Regions from separate parts of the Erwinia sp. 009765445 genome, predicted to be linked through region 2. Evidence: predicted binding sites of a transcription regulator. Region 2 holds the regulator's gene; each other region holds the start of a gene.
The links. Region 2 encodes Fur, which represses iron uptake genes when iron is present. Its sites were predicted from a motif close to ATAATAATGAGAACNACTATCAA; they were not measured.

Region 1: a site for Fur is predicted at 3,810-3,832, ahead of fepB (Fe2+-enterobactin ABC transporter substrate-binding protein). Genes of this name have one in related genera too.
Region 3: a site for Fur is predicted at 2,623-2,645, ahead of efeU (iron uptake transporter permease EfeU). Genes of this name have one in related genera too.
Region 4: a site for Fur is predicted at 2,793-2,815, ahead of AC3Y5R_RS11655 (TonB-dependent siderophore receptor). Genes of this name have one in related genera too.

What each region holds. Positions count from the first base shown of each region.
Region 1 is NZ_JBYUWC010000014.1:73,530-79,340, reverse strand. Features, by position in the region: gene pmrB (two-component system sensor histidine kinase PmrB) at 1-317, shown strand, start outside; gene AC3Y5R_RS16270 (TonB-dependent siderophore receptor) at 351-2,513, opposite strand; gene fepB (Fe2+-enterobactin ABC transporter substrate-binding protein) at 2,791-3,753, opposite strand; gene cgtA (Obg family GTPase CgtA) at 3,929-5,107, opposite strand; gene rpmA (50S ribosomal protein L27) at 5,349-5,606, opposite strand; gene rplU (50S ribosomal protein L21) at 5,622-5,811, opposite strand, start outside.
Region 2 is NZ_JBYUWC010000006.1:230,292-236,102, forward strand. Features, by position in the region: gene chiP (chitoporin ChiP) at 1-183, shown strand, start outside; gene chiQ (ChiQ/YbfN family lipoprotein) at 209-400, shown strand; gene AC3Y5R_RS08595 (beta-N-acetylhexosaminidase) at 417-3,077, shown strand; gene fur (ferric iron uptake transcriptional regulator) at 3,144-3,587, opposite strand; gene fldA (flavodoxin FldA) at 3,909-4,439, opposite strand; gene ybfE (LexA regulated protein) at 4,601-4,882, opposite strand; gene ybfF (esterase) at 5,031-5,795, opposite strand.
Region 3 is NZ_JBYUWC010000001.1:307,176-312,986, reverse strand. Features, by position in the region: gene putA (trifunctional transcriptional regulator/proline dehydrogenase/L-glutamate gamma-semialdehyde dehydrogenase) at 1-543, opposite strand, end outside; gene putP (sodium/proline symporter PutP) at 958-2,442, shown strand; gene efeU (iron uptake transporter permease EfeU) at 2,702-3,535, shown strand; gene efeO (iron uptake system protein EfeO) at 3,589-4,713, shown strand; gene efeB (iron uptake transporter deferrochelatase/peroxidase subunit) at 4,720-5,811, shown strand, end outside.
Region 4 is NZ_JBYUWC010000009.1:55,755-61,565, reverse strand. Features, by position in the region: gene AC3Y5R_RS11665 (flagellar brake protein) at 1-99, opposite strand, end outside; gene AC3Y5R_RS11660 (GlsB/YeaQ/YmgE family stress response membrane protein) at 274-522, shown strand; gene AC3Y5R_RS11655 (TonB-dependent siderophore receptor) at 577-2,694, opposite strand; gene treA (alpha,alpha-trehalase TreA) at 2,923-4,593, opposite strand; gene AC3Y5R_RS11645 (ABC transporter substrate-binding protein) at 5,004-5,811, shown strand, end outside.

The DNA of each region.
Region 1 (5,811 bases), on a different contig from region 2:
GTCTTATGCTGCGCAATCTGCTGGAGAACGCCTCCAGATACAGCCCCGAAGGCAGCCATATCACCCTGATCGTGCAGAAAGAAGAGAACGGCAGCAGCTTTACCGTCCGGGATGAAGGCCCCGGTATCGATCCTTCTGCATCGCAGGATCTGACCAAAGCTTTCCGCCGCATGGATCAACGTTATGGCGGCAGCGGTTTGGGCCTGAATATCGTTCAGCGAATTACTCAAATCCACCATGGCGAACTGCGCTTAACCAACCGACAGGACCGAAGTGGGCTGAATGCCATCTGCTGGCTGCCAGCCAAACTGAACTGACCGGGCGAGTCCATTCGCCCGCCGCTGTTGCCATCAGAAATGTGTATTCACACTCACATACCAGGTGCGTCCGGCTTCGTTGTAAGTGTTCGCACCAGCCCCGTACATGTAAGCATTGGTCGTGGCATTGCCGGTCGTCTGCGCATTACCCTCACGGAAGTGACGCTTATCAAACAGATTATCCACCCCCAGCGTGACGCTGGCATATTTATTGACATCATAGGTACCACTCAGGCCCAGAATGGAATAAGGGCTGACCGTTGATTTCTCCGTACCGGTCACCGCCTCTCCCTTGTAGTTATACTTCTTCGGCGTCTGACAGCCGTACCAGGTGAAGGTGGTTTGCAACGATAAATCCTCTGTTGCCTGCCATGCCAGCGTGGAGTTCAGTGTGTATTGCGGGATCACTGACAAACGGTCGCCGGTGGTTTTATTCTTACTCTGCAGCATATAAGTCAGGTTGTTATTCCAGGTTACGGCCTTCGTCACCGGGAAATTCACCGTCCCTTCCAGTCCTTCAACCACGGCTTTCGGCACGTTTTCCCATTTATAGATATCCGTGGTGCCGGTGGTTGAAACGCCGGTCGGCAGATAGCCAGACTCAATTTTGTTACGGTAATCATTGCGGAACCAGGTCAGGCCAGCCTGATAGTCATCATGTTTATATTCAATGCCCACCTCCTTGTTAATGGAGGTCTCAGGTTTAAGATCTTCATTGCCAATCAGATAGCATCCTGCGGCACTGGCCGCGCATCCCTGGCCCTTGCTGTACAGCACGTAGTTCGGGTTGGTCTGGTACAGGCTTGGCGCTTTATAGGCTCTGGCAATCCCCAGCTTGAGAGTGAAATCATCGGCCAGCACCTGCGACAGGTTCAGAGAGGGGCTCCAGTTGTTGCCCACAATGCTGTGATGGTCGAAGCGCAGACCCGGAACCAGCATGGTGCTGTCGGTCAGCTCCATATTGTCTTCCGCAAACAGCGAGAAAATTTCTGCCGAGGAGTACGGGCTACGGTTGGTGGTGTCGATTCCGTCAATACCACCGCCGGACAGGGCCTGAGTATTGGAAGCGCCATCCTTCATGCGCTGCTGGTTCCATTCGGTACCAAAGGTCGCAGTCTGATTGACCAGCAATTCAAAAGGCACACTGATTTCGCTGTGCAGCAAAACATCATCAAGCTGGATAGTGGAAAAGCCGTCATCGGAGAAGATACCTTCGGTTCCCCCGGCCAACCCTTCATCCATTCGTGTATTACGGGTTTTTTCATACTGCGCATAGCTGCGGGTACTGACTCCGTTATCCCAGACACCGGTCCAGTTAACGGCAAAGTTCTGACGGTACAGACGGTTAGTCTCTTTCCCGTAGCTATCTTTCACCAACGTACTGGTGTTGGTATTTTGCGTATCGCCTGCATAGAGATTGCCCTGACGGCTGTAACCCGCAGTGAATTCCAGCGCCTGGCGCGGAGCAAATTCCCAGCGCAGTTTGCCGTGAATATCCTTATTCTCCACACCTTCACGCCCGGCGGGAACGGTATCAGCATAAGTTCCCGTTCTCAGCGACTGATGCCCTTCGTTGATGTATTGCGCATCAGCCTGAGTTTTGCTGAGGTTGCCATACAGCTGAAAGCTGAAAGCGTCTCCTAGTGGCCCGTTGAGCGAGAAGTTGGTGCGTTTGGTCGCCCCTTCTTCTTTATGCTCCGGCATGTTCAGGTAGGTATTCCACGAACCGTGCCATTCATTGGTGGTCTGTTTGGTGATGATGTTCACCACGCCACCCGCAGCACCGTTGCCATAACGGGCCGCAGCAGGTCCCCTAATCACTTCAATATGATCAACCATCTCTGGCGGCACCCAGTCAGTATCACCACGGGTATCACGCTCACCACGCCAGCCCAGACGGACAGAGTTACGGCTGGAGACCGGCATACCATCAATCAGGATCAGGGTGTTTTCCGGCCCCATTCCGCGAATGTCGATCTGACGGTTATTGCCACGCTGCCCGCTGGTCGAGTTGCCGGTCAGGTTAACGCCCGGCATGGTGCGAATAATTTCAGACAGATCACGGGCAGGAGGACGTTTTTTGATTTCGTCAGCGGTGATGGTCGAAACGCCCGGAGCCTGAAGATTCTGCTGTGCGGCAGTCACCACCAGCGTACCCGCAGTGTCAGCATCGGCAGCCATCACCGTTGTCACCATCCCAAGTTCAATAAAGATAGCTAAAGATAAACGCGATAATTTTTTCAAAGGTCTGATTCCCTGCAGATCCGCCCCACCCGTATTTTCGGGGCAAGTTATAAAGTAAATGGGCGGAAATACATTATTGCAAATAAAAACAATTATCAATTCGATTATTCATCGTATTCTCATTGAAATGCCTTTTATTTGTAGTGGTTACGACAGATGATTAATCAATCAGATCCGGCGGAGAGAAGAGAAAAGTGCCCGTCAGCTTAAGCAACTGCCGGGCCAGTAATCAGGATTTACTGAACAGCTGCTCAAGGCGGGTCAGCAGATGATTGGCACTGTAGTAATCAAGACGGAAGCTGTCGTAACCCAGAGTCCAGACGTGACCGGCGCGAATCGCCCCAGATCCCGCAACCAGAGGTTCGGACAGTAATGCCGCGTTGCCCGAATCATCGGTAGCGAACATCAGCACCGACCTTCCGGTGATTCCGGTAGCCAGCGTCTCGCCGCTGAGTGGGATAATGTCTTTACGCTTCAGGCGCTGGCTTCCGCGTAGAATCGTTTCAGGCGGTGTGGCCAGCGTAAAACCCAGCGACACCAGCATCTTGCCCTGCGCTGATTCCCCGGTCCACAGGTTAACAATATGAGCATGAGGATTATAAACCAGCGCGGAGACCGGCTGTGGCGGCAGTGCCAGCTTCGCTTTCACTTCCGCCTCGCGCTGCGCGTAAGACTGAATGGAACGCTCAGCTCCGGCTTCATTGCCCGTGGCCTGAGCAAGCTCCCGCTCAACCTGCTGCCAGCTCTTGTCGTCATAGTTGATGACCAGCGTCGGTGCGATAACCGAAAGACGATCGTAAAACGCGATGGCGGAATCATTGCCGGTGGCGCTGACCACAATCAGATCGGGTTTTTCAGCCGCAATAGTCTCCAGATTCGGTTCACCGGAATAGAGCCGCTTCACGCCTTGCTGCACGGCAATATCCCCCCATTGGCGGAAGAAACCCTGCTTATCGGCGAAGCGCTGCCCCGGCATGGTGGCGGCGCTGGCAACAACCGGCGCACCAATCGCCAGTAGCGAACCGGTCAGCGTGACGCTGGTTGATACGATACGTTGAGGCTGATGTTGCAGAACCAGCGGCCCCTCATGGCCAGGCACCGAACGTGGCCAGCCATCGGCAGCACGGCCGGGTGGGGAGAGGATCAGGGCGCACAGCAACAGCGAAGATAAGCGTAAAACAGCAAGTCTCATTTTGATTGGCTCTTTCAGCGAAAGGGGAGCAGCCGGGCTGATCCGTAGAAGAGAGAATGATAATGATTATCTTTATTGTTTGAAAGCGGTATTTGCTTCGGAAAGAGGCTTGATCAGTGGCGGGGTCACGCAGACACAAAAGTAAAAAGGGACACCAATGTGTCCCTTCAGAAGATTAACGTTGATAGATAATTTCGACGCCTTCGTCGTCTTCATCATCCCAGTCGTCATCCCAGTCATCATCTTCTTCCACCGGCTCGGCAGCTTCTTCCAGCTGCTGGCGATGGTAGTCATCCCACATGAACTCCACTTTCTCAGGCTGCTTCTGTTCTTCTTCCGCCTCTTTCGGATTGGCGTTAATGAAGGACATTACATCCCAGCACAGTGGCGTCACGCCAACGCGATTGGCGGCAGAGATCAGATAGTATTTATCCGTCCAGCCCAGCGCTTCCGCAATGGCTTTGGCACGGGATTCCGCCTCTTCCTGATCCAGCAGGTCAACTTTGTTGAACACCAGCCAGCGCGGCTTGTTGAACAGCTTCTCGCTGTACTTTTCCAGCTCGCCGAGAATGATACGGGCATTTTCTACCGGATCGGACTCATCAATGGGAGCCAGATCGATAGTGTGCAACAGTACGCGGCAGCGTTCGAGATGTTTAAGGAAGCGAATACCCAGACCCGCACCATCAGAAGCGCCTTCGATCAGACCGGGGATGTCGGCCACCACGAAGCTCTGCTCGCTGTCCATTCGTACCACGCCAAGGCTTGGCACCAGTGTGGTAAACGGATAGTCAGCCACTTTTGGCTTGGCAGCAGAAACGGCGCGGATAAAGGTCGATTTCCCGGCGTTAGGCAGCCCCAGCATCCCGACGTCAGCCAGCAGCATCAGCTCCAGTTGCAAATCGCGTTTTTCACCCGGCGTACCCATGGTTTTCTGGCGCGGAGTACGGTTAACGGAAGATTTGAAGCGGGTGTTGCCCAGGCCGTGCCAGCCGCCTTTAGCGACCATCTGCACCTGACCGTGGGTCATCATGTCACCCAGCGTTTCTCCGGTGCCCTGATCGATAATTCGGGTGCCGACCGGCACTTTAATTACGATATCCTGCCCGCGCTTACCGGTACAATCACGGCTCTGGCCGTTTTGTCCACGCTCGGCACGGAAAGATTTTTCAAAGCGGTAGTCGATCAGGGTATTCAGGTTTTCATCGGCCTGCATGTAAACATCGCCGCCATCACCACCGTCGCCGCCATCCGGTCCGCCTCTGGGAATATATTTCTCACGGCGGAAGCTGACGCAGCCATTGCCGCCATCGCCCGCAGAAACGAGGATTGTCGCTTCATCAACAAACTTCATGTTACTTCTCCGTAAATCATTCGCCCGCACCGTTGAGTGACATTGGTCCGGGAGGATTCACCTCAGGACATCGTGCAGCTGAATATAAAGTGTACAGCAAAAAGACTTTTGCTGTGAACCCACAGGCACAGACTCTGCTTGTGGATTGAAATGCAGAATGTAAAAAGCCCCGCAATCATAGCGGGGCTTTTTGATTCGCTGCTGAAAGCGGTATCAGGTACCGCCTTCAGGCACGAAAACCTTACTCAGCAACGATGCTGATGTATTTACGGTTGTTCGGGCCTTTAACTTCGAATTTGACCTTGCCGTCTGCAGTTGCAAACAGAGTGTGGTCACGGCCGCAGCCTACGTTGGTACCCGCGTGGAACTTGGTGCCACGCTGTCGAACGATGATGCTACCTGCCAGTACGGCTTCGCCGCCGAAACGCTTAACGCCGAGACGTTTTGCATTGGAATCGCGACCATTTCGAGTGGAGCCGCCAGCTTTTTTGTGTGCCATTTGTCAGATCTCCTCTTAGGCGCTGATGCCAGTGATCTTCACATCAGTGAACCACTGACGGTGACCCTGCTGCTTACGGTAGTGTTTACGACGACGAAACTTAACAATCTTAATTTTCTCGCCACGACCGTGAGCAACGATTTCTGCTTTGATCACGCCACCTGAAACTAAAGGCGCGCCGATAGTCACTTCTTCACCGTTGGCA
Region 2 (5,811 bases):
CTGCTCTACACCGTGCTGCAGGGCCCGGTCAAAGGCACTTTGGTCAAGTTGCACTACACCCGTTACAACAATCACTCCGACATCCCAAGCTGGGGCGGTGGCTACGGCAACGTCTTCCAGGATGAGAAAGACATCAAGTTTATTGTGATGGCCCCTTTCACCATTTTTGAGCCGGGCAAATAAGGCTCCGCCGGAACAGGAGAACCGCATGAAATACGTTTTACCGGTCATCGCCATGCTGCTGCTTGGCGGCTGTGCGCAGAAAACCACGGCCCCGCAGGAAAACATCCCGAGCCGGGATTATCAGCGCTGTCTGGATGCAGAACAGATGGGCGGCGGCGAGGCAATAGAAGCCCGTTGCGGCAAACTTCAGCAGGAAATCGAACAAACTCCACACTAACGGACAAGGAATACGGATGAACAAGTTCAGAGCCAGTCTTGTTGCAGTAGCGTTGATGTCAGCATTGAGCAGCGGCGTCGCCAGCGCGGATCAGAAAATTGTCGATCAGATTAGCCAGTTCGGCGTGAAGTATAAAGTCACCGATAATCAGGCCGCACAGCACGGCATTGACTGTGCAGCGCTGGGGGCCGACTGGGCCTCCTGCAACCGGGCAACCATTACTTTAACCAATCCAGGCCCGGCAATCGACAGTAAGGACTGGGCGATTTATATGTCTAACGTCCATGAAACGCTGAAGGTTGAGAGCGATCAGTTTCGCATGGTGCATATCGTTGGCGATTTAACGCGGCTGGAACCTACGGAGAAGTTCAAAGGGTTCGGCGCTGGTGAGACGGTAGAAATCCCGATTATCAATGAGTACTGGCAGTTGTTTATCACCGATGTGATGCCGCGCTGGTACGTGACCTCTGGCGATGCAAAGCCAAAAATTATCACCAGTACTGATTCGGAAGATCTGACCACTTTTGTCGAACCTTTCGGCGAGCAGTGGAAGCGGACCCCGGACGATAAAAATGTGCTGATGGTAGCAAGCAGTCGCTTTGACAAGAACAGTGATGTGGCTACATTGCCCTCTTCGGCATTGAGAGGACAGATTGTGCCCACGCCGATGCAGGTTGATATCCGGTCTGAGGATGCCGATCTGTCAAAAGGAGTGAAGCTGGATCTTGCCAGTCTGTCGGCAGATAAAGCGCAGGCGGTGAAGCAACGCTTCCAGCTGCTGGGGCTGAAAGTACAGCCTGCTGGCTATGAAATTACCACCCGTATTGACAGCAAAGCGCTGAACAAAGAGCAGACTGTTTCCGGAGGCTATCAACTGGTTATTGGCAAAGAGAAAGCTGAAGTTGTCGGCTACGATCAGAACGGCGTGTTCTATGGCCTGCAGTCGATCCTTTCCCTGCTTCCCGCCGATGGCAGCGCGAAAATCGCCACCCTTAGCGCACATGATGCGCCACGCTTTGCCTACCGCGGCGTATTCCTGGACGTTGCACGTAACTTCCACAGCAAAGCGGCGGTGCTGCGCATGCTGGATCAACTGGGTGCCTGGAAAATCAACGTCTTCCACTTCCATCTCACCGATGATGAAGCCTGGCGAATTGAGATCCCTGGCCTGCCGGAGCTGACGGATGTGGGCGCTAAACGCTGCCACGATCTTAGCGAGCAGCGCTGTCTGCTGCCGCAGCTGGGTTCAGGACCAGAAACCGACAACAATGGGACCGGCCATTTCAGCCGTCAGGACTATATCGAGATTGTGAAATATGCCGCGGCTCGCGGGATTGAAGTGATCCCCGAGATCGACATGCCAGCCCACGCCCGTGCAGCCGTCATCTCGATGGAAGCCCGTTACAACCGCCTGATCAAAGAGGGCAAAACGGCGGAAGCCTCTGAATATCGCCTGGTCGATCCCGGCGATGATTCCAATACCACTTCGGTACAGCTCTACGACCGTACCAGCTATCTGAACCCTTGCCTTGCGTCTTCCCTGCGCTTCACCGATAAAATTATCAGTGAAATTCAGGCCATGCATCGTGAGGCCGGGCAGCCAATTAAAACCTGGCACTTTGGCGGAGACGAGGCCAAAAACATTCGCCTCGGACCGGGATATTCCGATATCAACAAGCCGGTTGACGGGACTGGCCTGCTCGACATGAGCAAAGAGGACAAGCCGTGGGCGAAATCGCAGGTTTGTCAGACCATGGTCAAAGAGGGCAAGGTGGAGGACCTGGAACACCTGCCGAGCTATTTTGCGCTTAAGGTCAGTCAGCAGGTTAAACAGCACGGTATTGGCCGCATGCAGGCATGGCAGGATGGTCTGAAAGATGCCGAGAATGCCAAAGCGTTTGCTATTGAGCGCGTGGCAGTTAACTTCTGGGATACGCTCTACTGGGGCGGCTTTGATTCCGCCAATGACTGGGCGAAAAAAGGCTATGAGGTGATTATCTCCAGCCCGGACTACGTCTATATGGACTTCCCGTATGAGGTGAATCCGCTGGAGCGTGGATACTATTGGGGAACCCGCTTTAGCGATGAGCGTAAAATGTTCAGCTTCTCGCCGGATAACCTGCCGCAGAATGCCGAAACTTCGATGGATCGCGATGGCAAAACCTTCACCGCTAAATCAGACAAGGCCTGGCCTGGCGCTTACGGGATATCCGCTCAGCTGTGGAGTGAGACGGTGCGCACCGATCAAAACATGGAATACATGATCTTCCCACGAGTGTTTTCGGTCGCCGAGCGAGCCTGGCACCGGGCTGCATGGGAGCAAGATTACCAGGCGGGTAAAGAGTATATCGGTGGGGAAACAAAATACGTTGATACCCAGGCGCAGCTGAAAGACTGGCAGCGGTTTGCTAACCTGCTGGGGCAGCGTGAGTTGAGCAAGCTGGACAAGGCTGGTGTGCAATATCGCCTGCCAGTACCGGGTGCACGCATTACTGACGGCAAACTTGAAGCCAATATCGCGCTTCCGGGTCTGGCGATTGACTACTCGGTCGATGGCGGGAAAAGCTGGCAGCGTTATCAGGACAGCAGCCGTCCGTCGGTCAGTGGTGAGGTTTTGATCCGTTCTGTCAGTGGCGATGGCAATCGTTTTAGCCGGGTTGAAAAACCAGAGGGGTAGGCTGAGACAGTCAGACACAAATAAAAAAACCGGTGAAGAGTCACCGGTTTTTTTTAATAGTACCGATTACTTGTCGTGCAGCGTATCATCTTCACGGCAGTCACCAGCAGCACAGTGACCATACAGGTACAGGCTGTGGTTGCTGAGCTTGATGCCATGACGTTCAGCGATATCACGCTGACGGGATTCGATAGATTCATCGCTGAATTCAATCACTTTGCCGCAGTCCAGGCAGATCAGATGATCGTGGTGATGCTGCTGAGTCAGTTCAAAAACGGATTTACCGCCTTCGAAGTTATGGCGGGTAACGATCCCTGCGTCATCAAACTGGTTCAGAACGCGGTAAACCGTCGCCAGACCAATCTCTTCGCCCATGTCGATCAGGCGTTTGTACAAGTCTTCCGCACTGACGTGATGGCCCTCAGGTTCCTGAAGCACTTCCAGAATTTTCAGTCGGGGAAGCGTGACTTTCAGGCCGGCCTTCTTTAATGCGGTGTTATTGTCAGTCATGCGGATATTATCCTGTTACTTTGCTAGTCACTAAGTGGCTGAAAAGCCCTGAACATCGGTCGGAGCAAAAGCTGAGCACCCCAGTATAGAACTGATGCGTCGAAATGGAAACCACAGTAAAGGTGCGGGAGCATTCATGCGGGGTTAACATTTCGCTCTGCCTCCTTTTTCGCCTTCAGGGCAAAAGGCGCTGAGAGAGCAGGAGATGACCGATGGCGATATTGTACAGTTTTGCAGATGAAAGTTACAAAAATGTGCCTATTACTTCTATAGGAAAAACCACACGCCTGATGTGAGATAACTCCCACATCAGGCCAGTGATTATGCCTCAAGGATCTCTTTGAGCTGCAGCTCGTCGTAAATCTGTTTAACCCACTTCTCCGTACGCTCTGCGGTCAGTTCTGGTTGGCGATCTTCATCGATAGCCAGGCCGAGGAAATGGGTGTCGTCTGCCAGCCCTTTTGAGGCTTCAAAATGGTAGCCTTCGGTTGGCCAGTGGCCCACAATTACTGCGCCGTTTGGCTCGATGATATCGCGGATGGTGCCCATGGCGTCACAAAAGTATTCGGCGTAGTCTTCCTGGTCGCCACAGCCAAACAGCGCAACCAGTTTACCGTTAAAGTCGATCTCTTCCAGCGTCGGGAAGAAGTCATCCCAGTCGCACTGCGCTTCGCCGTAGTACCAGGTTGGGATACCCAACAGCAGAATATCAAAGGCTTCAAGATCTTCTTTGCTGCTTTTCGCGATATCGTGAACTTCCGCAACTTCTTTACCGAGCTGCTTCTGGATCATTTTTGCAATGTTTTCGGTATTGCCCGTATCGCTGCCAAAGAAAATGCCTACGATTGCCATGAGTTTAATAACCTCTTGAAACTTAATAATGTGAGACGGCTGGCCTAAAGTGTTAACGGCAATGATAGCAGACCGCATCAGGGGGATAAACGAGTAATCCTCCTGCTTTTGTCGCTTTGTGCTTTGCCATTACGCGCAGATTTCGCCTGTCAAAGGCCCGTTCAGCGCTGTGGGCTGGCAAGCTGCGCCAGAACAATTTCTTCAATCAGTTCGCTGCGGCTCATGTTGCGCTCCTCGGCCAGCTGGTTCAGGGCATCCACCGCGTCACTGTTCATTTTCAGTTCCACGCGCTTGAGCCCGCGCACTTTATCACGCTTGAGCTGGTTGCGTTTATTGATACGCAGCTGCTCATCGCGCGTCAGCGGATTGGTTTTTGGTCGTCCCGGACGACGCTCATCTGCGAACAGATCGATCGTGGTGCGGTCCGTGTTTTCTTTTGCCATAGAATCGTGATACTGAAAGGCTGGAGTTCTGATGGATTGGGCCGTAAAGTCGGCTGAAAATCGACCGCCGACAAAATTTTAGCGCGCCATCATACCCCAGTGAAAGTCCTGGCGACAATGATTTAGCTTTCACAGGAAATAATTGTTTTTACAGCGCAAAAAAACGGCGAATTGCGCGCAAAATCGCATCAGGTTTCTCCGCGTGAACCCAATGTCCTGCTCCGGCAATCACATGGGCGCGCGCCTGAGGGAATTGCGCCAGCAGGTCGTCACGGTATTCGTCAGCCAGATACGGCGAAAGTTCTCCGCGAATAAACAGTGTCGGACGCTGCCATAAAGGAACCGCTTGCCAGCCAATAAGGCGATCATAGCAAGCCATAAGCACCGGCACGTTAAAACGCCACTCGCCCTCGTGAAAAGATTTCAGCAGGAATTGAATCACTCCCTCTTCATCTATTGTCTGGCGCATTATCGCGGCGGCTTCACTGCGCACCTTCACGCCTGCGTCGCTCACTGCATTCAGCGCTGCAAAGATCTCATCGTGGTGACGGGTAGGGTAGGCGACGGGGGCCATATCGATGACCACCAGTTGCTCAATACGTTCGGCAGCCAGCGAGGTCAGGGCCATAGCAATTTTTCCGCCCATTGAGTGGCCGACTGCGACAAACTGACCGATTCCCAGTTCATCCAGCGTTTCCAGCACGTCCTGCGCCATTGCGGTGTAATTCATCTCTGTCGAACGGGGAGATAATCCGTGGTTGCGGACATCGATTTGAATGATCTGCCGCTCATCTTTCAAACCACGAGCCAGCACGGCGAGGTTATCGAGGCTGCCAAAAAGGCCGTGGATCAGCACCACCGGAGAGCCAGAGTGGGCGGATTGTTCAGATTGCAAGCGGGCATTCAATTTCATGGCAAAGTTCTTACAG
Region 3 (5,811 bases), on a different contig from region 2:
GATCAGCGCGTCGCGGGTAGGTTTGTCGGGAATACGCAACAGCGCTTCTGCGAGGCACATCAGTGCAACCCCTTCCTGTGAGGATAAGGAGAACTCCTGCAGCAGGCTTTGCACCATTCCGGCACGACCGGTTGCACCTTTCTGGTGCCTCAGGCTGGTCGCCAGCTGATGAGCCAGGCGGTAGGTTTGCTGTGCCAGTGCGGCAGGCAGACGCGCCTGTTCCAGTATCATTGGCACCGCTTCCGTTTCAGGACGACGCCATGCGGAGGTGATAGCCGCGCGGCTCACCGACTGTGGCAATATGGCCTCGGCGAAGTCGAGGAAGGGCTGACGCGGTTCTTCAGCAGGGGAGTCTTCGGCTTCCTGCACTACCGCCTGTAAAGGAATTTCCGGCATGGCATCGCCACGTTCCAGCTGCTCCAGATAGTTAAAGATAGCCTGTTTAATCAGCCAGTGTGGGGTGCGATCAATCTGGCTGGCCGCCTGTCTGATCCGCTCGCGCGTGGCTTCATCCAGCTTCACGCCCATGGTGGTTGTGCCCATGCCTGAGAACTCCTTGCAAAGAAATTACGATGTTGGCAAGCAATATCACTTAAGTTGCAACTTTGTGCAACTGTGTTAAATGTGACCCTGTTTGCAGACTTTAAATCCACCGCTGGAAAAGCGGCATGGTTATTTCTGCAAGAATCCGGCCAGAGTGTGGAGTGGCAATAATACCTGGTTTTAAAGAGGTTTTTCAGGGTGCAACCAGCGATACTGTGATCCAGTGCAACCTGTTGACACTTTATCCGCACCGGAAGGTGAAATGACTGTAACTGCTGTGTTAAATCGTTTGTGCGTAAAAGCGGTTTACGGCAGGATACCCCGCCCCGGGTTAACGGTGGTGGCGCTGCTACGTTCCGGCAGTGCTGGCTGAAAGCCCGGATTGCGCTTTAACAATTATAAATGGAGAACCTGATGACAGTAAGCACACCAATGATGGTGACTTTTTGCGTTTATATCCTCGGCATGGTGCTGATCGGTTTTATTGCCTGGCGATCGACCAGGAATTTTGATGACTACATCCTTGGCGGACGAAGTCTGGGAAGCCTGGTTACCGCGTTGTCCGCCGGCGCTTCTGATATGAGCGGCTGGCTGCTGATGGGCCTGCCCGGCGCGATCTTCCTCTCGGGCATCTCCGAAAGCTGGATTGCCATTGGCCTGACTATCGGTGCCTGGCTCAACTGGAAAATCGTCGCTGGCCGCCTGCGCGTGCAGACCGAGCATCATGACAACGCGCTGACGTTGCCTGACTTTTTCTCCAGCCGTTTTGAGGACAAAAGCAAACTGCTGCGGGTAATATCCGCGCTGGTTATTCTGGTCTTCTTCACTATCTACTGTGCTTCCGGCATCGTGGCAGGGGCGCGTTTGTTCGAAAGCACCTTCGGTATGAGCTATGAAACGGCGCTGTGGGCCGGTGCTGCTGCGACTATTATTTATACCTTTGTCGGCGGGTTCCTCGCCGTGAGCTGGACCGATACTGTGCAGGCCAGCCTGATGATCTTCGCGCTGATCCTCACACCGGTGATGGTCATTTTCGCGGTAGGTGGCCTGGGCGATTCGCTGGCTGTCATTGAGGCAAAGAGCGTTGAAAACCTCGATATGCTGAAGAACCTGAACTTTGTGGCGGTGATTTCTCTGCTGGGCTGGGGACTGGGTTACTTCGGTCAGCCGCATATTCTTGCCCGCTTCATGGCGGCAGATTCGCACCGCTCAATCCGTACCGCCCGCCGTATCGGTATGGCGTGGATGATCCTGTGCCTGGCTGGCGCCGTGGCAGTCGGTTTCTTTGGCATTGCTTACTTCCAGAACCATCCGGAGCAGGCCGCAGGCGTAACTCAGAATGGCGAGCGGATCTTTATTGAGCTGGCCCGTATTCTGTTCAATCCCTGGATTGCCGGAATTCTGCTGTCGGCCATTCTGGCAGCGGTGATGTCCACCCTGAGCTGCCAGCTGCTGGTATGCTCCTCGGCGCTGACTGAAGATCTGTATAAAAACTTCCTGCGCAAGCACGCATCCCAGCGCGAGCTGGTCTGGGTTGGTCGTGCGATGGTACTGCTGGTGGCGGTGATTGCTATTGCGCTGGCCTCCAATCCTGAAAACCGCGTGCTGGGCCTGGTGAGCTACGCCTGGGCCGGTTTTGGTGCCGCCTTCGGTCCGGTGGTGCTGTTCTCGCTGATCTGGAAGCGGATGACCCGCAACGGCGCACTCGCCGGGATGGTGATCGGTGCGGCGACCGTGCTGGTATGGAAACAGTATGCCTGGCTGGATCTGTATGAAATCATCCCTGGCTTCCTGTTCGCCAGCGTGGCGATCGTGCTGGTCAGCCTGATGGGCCGCGAGCCTTCAGCCGCAGCGCAGCAACGTTTTGCCGCTGCCGAGGCCGAATATAACGCGGATTAAACTTTTCGGGCCGCACTCCGCGGCCCCTTTTCTTAACGCCCTCTGACTTCCACTTAATTCCAGCATTCAGACCTTCGGACTGATTAGCCCTCCCTGTCCCATCTCCTCAGGCTCAGCACACTTGTCGCTGCTTTTTGGCAAAATACGAAAATACCCGGTTGCCCACTTGTATTTTCTTGCACGATAATGATAATCGGTATCGTTTCGATTTACGTTTCTTTACCCGAACTGAACTTCTTTCACACGCGAGGGTGTTGGCATGTTTGTCCCGTTTCTCATTATGTTACGCGAAGGGCTGGAAGCCGCGCTGATCGTCAGCCTGATTGCCAGTTACCTGAAGCGCACCCAACGCAGTGAATGGTTTGGGGCTATGTGGGCAGGGGTGTTTCTCGCCGCCGCGCTGTGCCTCGGTTTGGGCTATTTCATCAATGAAACCACCGGCGAGTTCCCACAGAAAGAGCAGGAACTGTTTGAGGGAATTGTGGCGGTGATCGCCGTCTGTATCCTGACCTGGATGGTGTTCTGGATGCGCAAAGTGTCACGCAACGTGAAGGCGCAACTGGAAGGCGCAGTCGACAATGCCCTGCAGAAAGGCAAGGGCAGTGGCTGGGCGCTGATTGGCATGGTGTTCCTGGCCGTGGCGCGCGAAGGGCTGGAGTCGGTATTCTTCCTGCTGGCGGCATTCCAGCAGGACGTTGGCATTGCACCTCCTCTCGGAGCGATGCTGGGCCTGGCGACCGCCATCATCCTTGGCATGTTGCTCTACTGGGGCGGCGTGCGTCTGAACCTGGCGGCATTCTTCAAATGGACCAGCCTGTTCATTCTCTTTGTTGCTGCCGGGCTGGCCGCTGGTGCGATCCGCGCCTTCCATGAGGCCGGTTTGTGGAACCACTTCCAGGACGTGGCGTTTGACCTGAGCAATTCGCTCTCCACCAGTACGCTGTTCGGTACGCTGCTGGAAGGCTTCTTCGGCTACCAGGAAACCCCAAGCGTCAGCGAAGTGGCGGTCTGGTTTATCTATTTAATACCCGCGCTACTGCTGTTCTTTTTGCCCGCGCGCCCTGAGGCTGCTGCAATACGCACTTCGCGTTAAGCCTCTCTCCGTGCCTGCCTGGCAGGCATTACTTTTTTCACAGGGATTAACTTATGACTCTTCGTTTTCGTCAGTCTGCGCTGACTGCTGCACTCCTTGCTCTGCTGGCCGGTTCTTCTGCTGCGATGGCGGCGGATGTTCCTCAGGTTAAAATCACTGTGAATGACAAACAGTGCGATCCGATGACCGTTACCGTCAACGCCGGTAAAACCCAGTTTGTGATCCAGAACAACAGCCAGAAAGGGCTGGAGTGGGAGATCCTGAAAGGGGTGATGGTGGTGGAAGAGCGCGAGAATATTGCGCCAGGTTTCACGCAGAAACTGACTGCCAACCTGGAAGCGGGTGAGTACGACCTTACCTGCGGCCTGCTGAGCAACCCGAAAGGCAAGCTGATTGTGAAAGGGACTAACGGCCCGTCCAACGGCAAGCCGGACGTGATGCAGCTGGTGGGACCGATTGCAGAATACAAGGTGTATGTCACCAAAGAAGTGGCCGAACTGGTTGCCGGAACCAAAGCCTTCACTGACGCGGTGAAAGCGGGCGATATCGAAAAAGCCAAAGCCCTGTATGCGCCAACCCGTAAACACTACGAGCGTATCGAACCGATTGCCGAGCTGTTCTCCGATCTCGACAGCAGCATTGATGCCCGTGAAGATGACTACGAGAAGAAAGCTGAAGATCCTAAGTTCACCGGCTGGCACCGCCTGGAAAAAGCGCTTTTTGGTGACAACAGCACCAAAGGCATGAGCGAGTATGCTGACAAGCTGAACACCGACACGCTGGATCTGCAGAAGCGCGTTGACGAGCTGGCCTTCCCGCCGAGCAAAGTCGTCGGTGGCGCTGCGGGTCTGATCGAAGAGGTTGCCTCCAGCAAGATCTCCGGCGAAGAAGACCGTTACAGCCGTACCGATCTCTCTGACTTCCAGGCGAATGTCGATGGCGCACAGAAAATTGTCGACCTGCTGCGTCCAATGCTGCAGAAAGCCGATGCCGCGCTGCTGGCTAAAGTTGATGTCAACTTCAGGAAAGTTGACAGCATTCTCTCGAAATATCGTACCAAAGACGGCTACGAATCTTACGACAAGCTGACCGACGCTGACCGCAATGCGATGAAAGGCCCGATCACCACCCTGGCGGAAGATTTGTCCAAACTGCGTGGTACGCTGGGTCTGGATTAATTGATCATGGCAAGACAACCTTCTGACAACGCACTGCTCGCTTCGCGTCGTCGTTTACTGAAAGGAATGGGCATCCTCAGCGGTGCCCTCGCTGTCAGCGGCGGCTGTCCGGTTCATGCCGCCCCGGATAATAAATCCTTCTCGCCGGGTGCGTTGTCACCTAATGCCCGGCAGGAAGCGCAGCCTTACTATGGCCCGCATCAGGCGGGCATCATCACGCCGCAACAGGCGTCGATGATGCTGGTGGCCTTCGACGTGCTGGCAACGGATAAGGCCGATCTGGAACGCCTGTTCCGCCTGCTGGATAACCGCATCGCTTTTCTCACCAAAGGTGGCAAAGCGCCGCTGGTGACCAATCCGCAGCTGCCGCCAATGGACTCCGGGATCCTCGGTGATGATATCTATCCGGATAACCTGACCATTACCGTTTCAGCCGGTCACTCACTGTTCGACGACCGCTATGGTCTGCAGGCCCACAAGCCGCTGAAGCTGCAGGCAATGACCCGCTTTCCTAACGATGCGCTGGATGGCAGCCTGTGTCACGGCGATCTGCTGCTGCAAATCTGCGCCAACACCAACGACACGGTGATCCACGCGCTGCGCGATATCATCAAGCACTCGCCGGATCTTCTTAGCGTGCGCTGGCGGCGGGAAGGGTTTATTTCCGACCATGCCGCACGCAGCAAAGGGAAAGAGACGCCGATTAACCTGCTGGGCTTTAAGGATGGTACGGCCAATCCTGACACCAGCAATCAGCCGCTGATGGAGTCCATTCTGTGGGTGTCGGCGGAGCAGGGGGAACCGGCCTGGGCGGTGAACGGCAGCTATCAGGCGGCGCGAATTATCCAGTTTCACGTGGAATTCTGGGATCGTACGCCGCTGCAGGAGCAGCAGACCATCTTTGGCCGCGTGAAGCACAGCGGCGCGCCTCTGGGGATGCAGAACGAGCACGATGTGCCGGATTATGCCAGCGATCCTGACGGCAACATCACGCCAATGGATGCGCATATTCGCCTGGCTAACCCGCGTACGCCGGAAACGCAAAATAACCTGATGCTGCGCCGTGGCTACAGTTATTCCCTTGGCGTTTCCAATGCC
Region 4 (5,811 bases), on a different contig from region 2:
AACCATCACTGGCGTTTCGTTCTTCAGCAGATTCTTCAAAACGCCCAGCACGGCCAGCGGGCCACGCTTGAGGTACTGTTCTTTATCTTCTTCTTTCACATTCGACTCCAGTTGAATGTCAAAAAACGCGCTGTCAGCGGTGACAGGACGAATTATCGGCAACGCGGCGTGAGCCTTTAGACTTGTCTGAAAAAAAGTTTGGATTCAAATCACAGAGTTATAATCCTGGCCTATACTAATGCCGTCTTAACAGGAAAAATAAAGGAGCAGTAAATGGGTATTTTGTCATGGATCATTTTTGGTCTGATCGCCGGGATCATCGCTAAATGGATCATGCCTGGTCGTGATGGTGGTGGTTTCATCATCACCATGATCCTGGGGGTGGTGGGTGCCGTGGTGGGTGGCTGGATCAGTACCTTCTTTGGCTTCGGAAAGGTGGATGGCTTCAACTTTGGCAGCTTTGTGGTCGCCGTGATTGGCGCGATCGTGGTGCTGTGGATCTACCGCAAAGTCAAAAGCTGACGAACCCGAAATAAGAAAAGGGAGGCAATAGCCTCCCTTTTTTACGTCTGAAGATCAGAAATCATAACCCACAGTGGCAATGACTGTACGCTCAGCACCCCAGTAGCAGTAGCCTGTACCGTAGCAGGCAGAAACGTAATCACGATCGGTCAGGTTGTTGGCATTAACCTGCACGAACGCGCCTTTCAGGCTGCTATTCCAGGCACCCAGGTCGGCACGCACGGAGGCGTCGAACAGGGTGACAGAAGGCAGGCGAGTGGTGTTTTCATTATCCGCCCACTGTTTGCCGATGTACCGCACGCCAGCCCCGACGCTGATCCCGTAGTCGAACTGGTATTTCGCCCAGGCCGAAGCCATGGAGTCCGGGGTAACGTATGGCGTGTGGCCGTCGTTACCGTCCACGGAATCTTTGTAGCGCACGTGGTTCAGCGTGTAGTTAGCAATGGTGCTCAGACGCGGAGTCAGCTGGTTGCGGGCTTCCAGTTCCACGCCCTGTGAATGGACTTTCCCGGCCGGTTCGTAGTAAGAGCCCACCACCACGCGGTTGCCGACATCTTTCTGCGTCAAATCGTAAAGCGCGATGGAGTACATGTCAGAAGTTCCCACCGGCTGGTATTTCACACCCGTTTCATACTGCTCAGAGGTGGTTGGCTTCAGCAGATTACCGTCTTCACCGGACAGTGACTGCGGGGTGATCGCCTGACTGTAGCTGGCGTAAGGTGAAATGCCGTTATCAAAGGCATACAGCAGCGCGGCACGGCCACTGACGTGGTCATCCTGACGACGATATTTGGTACCGAAATCATAGTTATCTGTCTGCGAAACAATGCGGTCATAACGACCGGATACGTCCAGATGCCATTTCTGCCACGTCATCTCATCCTGCAGATACACCCCGGTCTGATAGTAGCGACGCTGCGAATCAAAGAAGGTGTAGCTCTGACGCGGGCCGATCGCTTCACCGGTCAGGGCGTTCAGCTGGTTAGCGTAACCGCTGGCATCGCTCAGGTCATTTTTGTACTGATGGTATTCCGCACCCAGCACCACTTTATGCTCCAGCTCGCCGGTGGCGAAGTCCGCTTCCAGCTGATTATCCAGGGCGAAGGCATCCAGTGAAGAACGGGAGCCGGAGTAGTAGCGGTTCAGCAGATCCGGGTTAGTGGTGTCCCAGCCAATCTGATAGACCTGATCGAGGTCGACGTTTGAGTGCGAGTAGCTGGCGTTTGAGCGGAACGCCCAGGTGTCGTTGAAGCGGTGAGCGAATTCATAGCTGTAAATCTGCTCATTACGCTTGAACTGATCCAGCGAGCTGTCGCCGTCATAGAAGCCGGTGCTAAGCCGACGGCCGTTGTGTTCAGTAATGCTGCCGTCACCCGGCACCGCGCTGTGGTAACCGCCTGAAGGATCTTTCTGCAGATAAGCGCGCAACAGCAAAGAGGTATCCTCGTCCGGCTGCCAGAGCAGGGAAGGGGAGATAGCGTATTTCTCTTCGCGGGTGTGGTCATATTGCGTGTTGCTGTTGCGGGTGATGCCGGTCAGGCGAAACGCCCACTGATCGTTGATCGCATTGGTATAATCAAAAGCCGCGCTGTTGGTACTGTTGGTCCCGGTAGAAGCACGGAAGTGGCCCTCCTGGGTGAACTGCGGACGTTTGGAGGTTTCCATCACCAACCCGCCAGGCACGGTCTGACCATACAGGGCAGAAGAAGGCCCTTTGATCACGTCGATGCGATCGAGGAACCACGGATCGACCTGCAGCACGTTGTAACTGCCCGGATCGCTCATCAGGCGCAGGCCGTCGAGGAAGATATTGTCAACATCGCCACCATGGAAGCCACGCAGTGAAACGGTATCGTAACGGCTGGCTGCACCGGCAAAGTTGGTAAAGGCACCGGCGGTATAGTTCAGCGCCTGGTTTACGTCCAGAGCGCCCTGGTCTTCCATCTGCTGGCGGGTTACCACGGAGACGGACTGGGCGGTAGTGATCAGGGGACGATCGGTCTTGGTCGCGCCTTTGCTGGTTTTTGCAGTGTAACCGATGGTCGGTGTGGTCGCCGTTTCTGTTGGTTGAGCGGTTACCACCAGGGTATCAGCGGCAAAGGAGAGGGCTGGTGTGGCAAGCGCGATGGCGCAAAGCAGAACGGAACGCTTCAGGGTAAAAGCCATTCTCATTGTCAAATCCCTTACAAATAAATGCGAGCAAAATAGATCCGCCTGCGCAGGGGAACAGCTGAAAGACGCGCAGTTAGGTAATGTAAAGATTTATGATAATCTCAATGAGAATTATTATCTTTTCGTTAACGTGTTTCAAGCATTGATTTTGCTTATATATTCACCTGGAAAGATAAGGGAATTATCAGGGTGGGCTAATTTGGGCGGCAACGGAGTGCCGCCAGAGGATTACTGACCTTTGGTGATATCACCGACGTTATTACAGGTGACCCCTTTCGGACAGTAGAGGTCCATCAGTTTCAGCGTAACGCCGTTGGTCCAGCCGAATCCGTCCTGCAGTGGATATTCACCGCCGCCGCCTCCGCCCAGGCCTTTGCCTTCAACAACGTATTTCTCCACCAGCTTGTGTTGTTTGTCATAGGTGGTCTGCACGTTGTTCAGGAAGCGCATGCCAATATCTTTTGCCAGCGTCTGTTTGCCATAATTATTCAGCCCTTCGACAGCTGCCCACTGCAGCGGTGCCCAGCCGTTTGGCGCATCCCACTGTTGCCCGTTGTTATTGGTGGTGGTGACCAGACCGCCTTCTTTCACCAGCTGTTTCTGTACTGCCGTCGCGGTTTTGGCTGCTTTATCCTCCTTCGCTACTTTCAGGTAGAGCGGGAACAGGGTGGCAGCGGTCAGCTGCGGGCGTACAGCGGCTTTCTGCCAGTCATAGTCGGCGTACCAGCCTTGCCTGCTATTCCACTGATAGCGATTGATCGCATCCTGACGCTTTTTCGCCAGCGCGTCGAAACGCTGGCTGACCTCGTCGTTCTTCGCCAGCTTGTTGGCATGGGCGAGAGTCTGCTCAAGATGGAACATCAGCGAGTTCAGATCGACCGGCAGAATAGTGGTGGTCTGAATGGTGGAGAGGTCACCCGGCTTGGCAAACCAGCGCGAACTGAAATCCCATCCTGAAGCCGCACCGGCACGCAGATCGCGATACAGCTCTCCTTTATTACGCTCAGTGACATTTTTCGCGTTGGCGATGTCATCCATATAAGATTCCGTACGCGGCACGTCGCGTGCATCCCAGTAGCGGTTAAGCAGGGTGCCATCTTTCAGCTTCACCACGCGCTTGCTGGCTTCGCCCGGTTTCAGCTTATCAGCATCCGCCATCCAGTAGTCGTACTCTTTTTGCAGTTCAGGCAGATATTTGCTGTAAGCGCTGTCGCCCTCATGCTGCGCCAGCAGATCGACCATCATGCTGAAGAACGGCGGCTGGGACCGGCTGAGATAGTAGCTGCGGTTACCGTTAGGGATATGGCCGTATTTATCCAGCAGCGAGGCGAAGTTCTCCACCATATCCTGCACGCGATCCCAGTGGCCGCTCTCGGCCAGGCCCAGCATGGTAAAATAACTGTCCCAGTAATAGACCTCGCGGAAGCGGCCGCCCGGCACGACATACGGTTTCGGCAGCGGCAGCAGCGAATCCCACTGGTTAGCCTGGCTCGCTGAGCGCGTCAGTACCGGCCACAGACCATCGATGTGTTCCCGCAGGCTCTGCCCGGCTGGTGGCACATATTTTTCGCCATCCGCAGGCAGGGTGAAGTTGGTGTCAACGAAATGACGCAAATCGAAATTGCGCTGCTTCTTCTGCATCTGCCAGTCAGCCAGAATGGAGGAGGGATTACTTTTCGGAATGGCATCAGCAAAGGTTTTCTGGTCAGGGAACAGTTTTGCCGCCTGTACCTCATGGAAGAGAGGCCCTAAACGGATATCAGGCGGCTGCGGCGCATCGCTCAGCATGTGCTGCTGTTGTGGTTCGGCGGCCATGACATAACCGGCCTGTGCCAACGCGGCAACCAGTAAGGGCAGCGCCACAACGGTTTTCCATTGACGTTTTTCGACTCTCTGCATTAGTAGTTCTCCATGTCCGGATCCGGTGATCCGTAAGTTATTGACCCTGAAACAAACTTTAGACGAGATTACGCCTGCCGTCCGCTGTACTGCCGGGAAATGTGAAGCAGTCAGGGTTTTTAAGTCAGGCAAAACAGCATCAAACTGCCCTGAGGCTGCACCAGAAAATGATCCCCCTTGCACCGTTGTGGTGATAATTTCACCGCTCATTCTCTGTGCAATACCGCGCAATGGCAGGCAAAGCCTTGTCAGGCAATTAATTAATTAGTTATTTAAAAAATGGCACAGGCATTGCAATTCTGTTGGCAGGAACGTACGAGCAGTGTGACCGGCAACGTTCTGATTCGCTTATTGCTTTTTTTATCATCAGGGCCTTCAGGCGACACGCCTTCTTATCCGGAGTTAAAAGCATGAGAATGAAAACACTGTTGTTAAGCGCCATCACCGCCTGCTCCCTTGGCGCTTTTTCGCTCTACTCCTCTGCGGCTGATAAACCGCTGGCGATGGATGCCGCACTGCACGCGCAGTTACCCGAAAAAATCCGCAGCAGTAAAACCCTCAATCTGGTTACCGATGCGCACTATCCACCCTGCGAATCCTTCGCTGAAGATAACAAAACCATGGTCGGCTTTGAGCCGGATCTGTGGGACGCGCTGGGCCAGGTGCTGGGCGTGACGGTGAAACCGGTCTCAATCGACTTTGCCGGGCTGATCCCGGGCGTGAAAAGCGGTCGTTTTGATGTGGCGATGGAGTGTATCTCCGACAGCCTGGAGCGTGAAAAACAGGTGACGTTTGTGAACTACGCCTATGCCACCAGCGAGGTGTACACCCTGGCGACGGAAAAAACCATCAAAGACGATCCGCTGACGCTGTGTGGCCTGAAGGTAGGCCTGCAGACCGGGACTGACTTCGAGCACGCCATTAACGAAATCTACTCACCTTACTGCATCAAAAACGGCAAGCCGGATATCCAGAAAGTGACCCTGGCTTCCGCTGATGCGGTACTGCTGGCGCTCTATTCCGGTCGCGTTGATTTTGTCCTTAACGATGCCGCTTCGGTGGATGACATCAAGAAGAAAGCGCCGAAGCCAATCCGCACCGTCAACATGCCATTAATGCCGAAATACTACCTGGGCATCGTGGTCGCGCATGAGAACAAACAGCTGGCCGATGTGCTGCAAAAAGCCCTGACCGTGCTGGTAGAGAACGGCACCTACG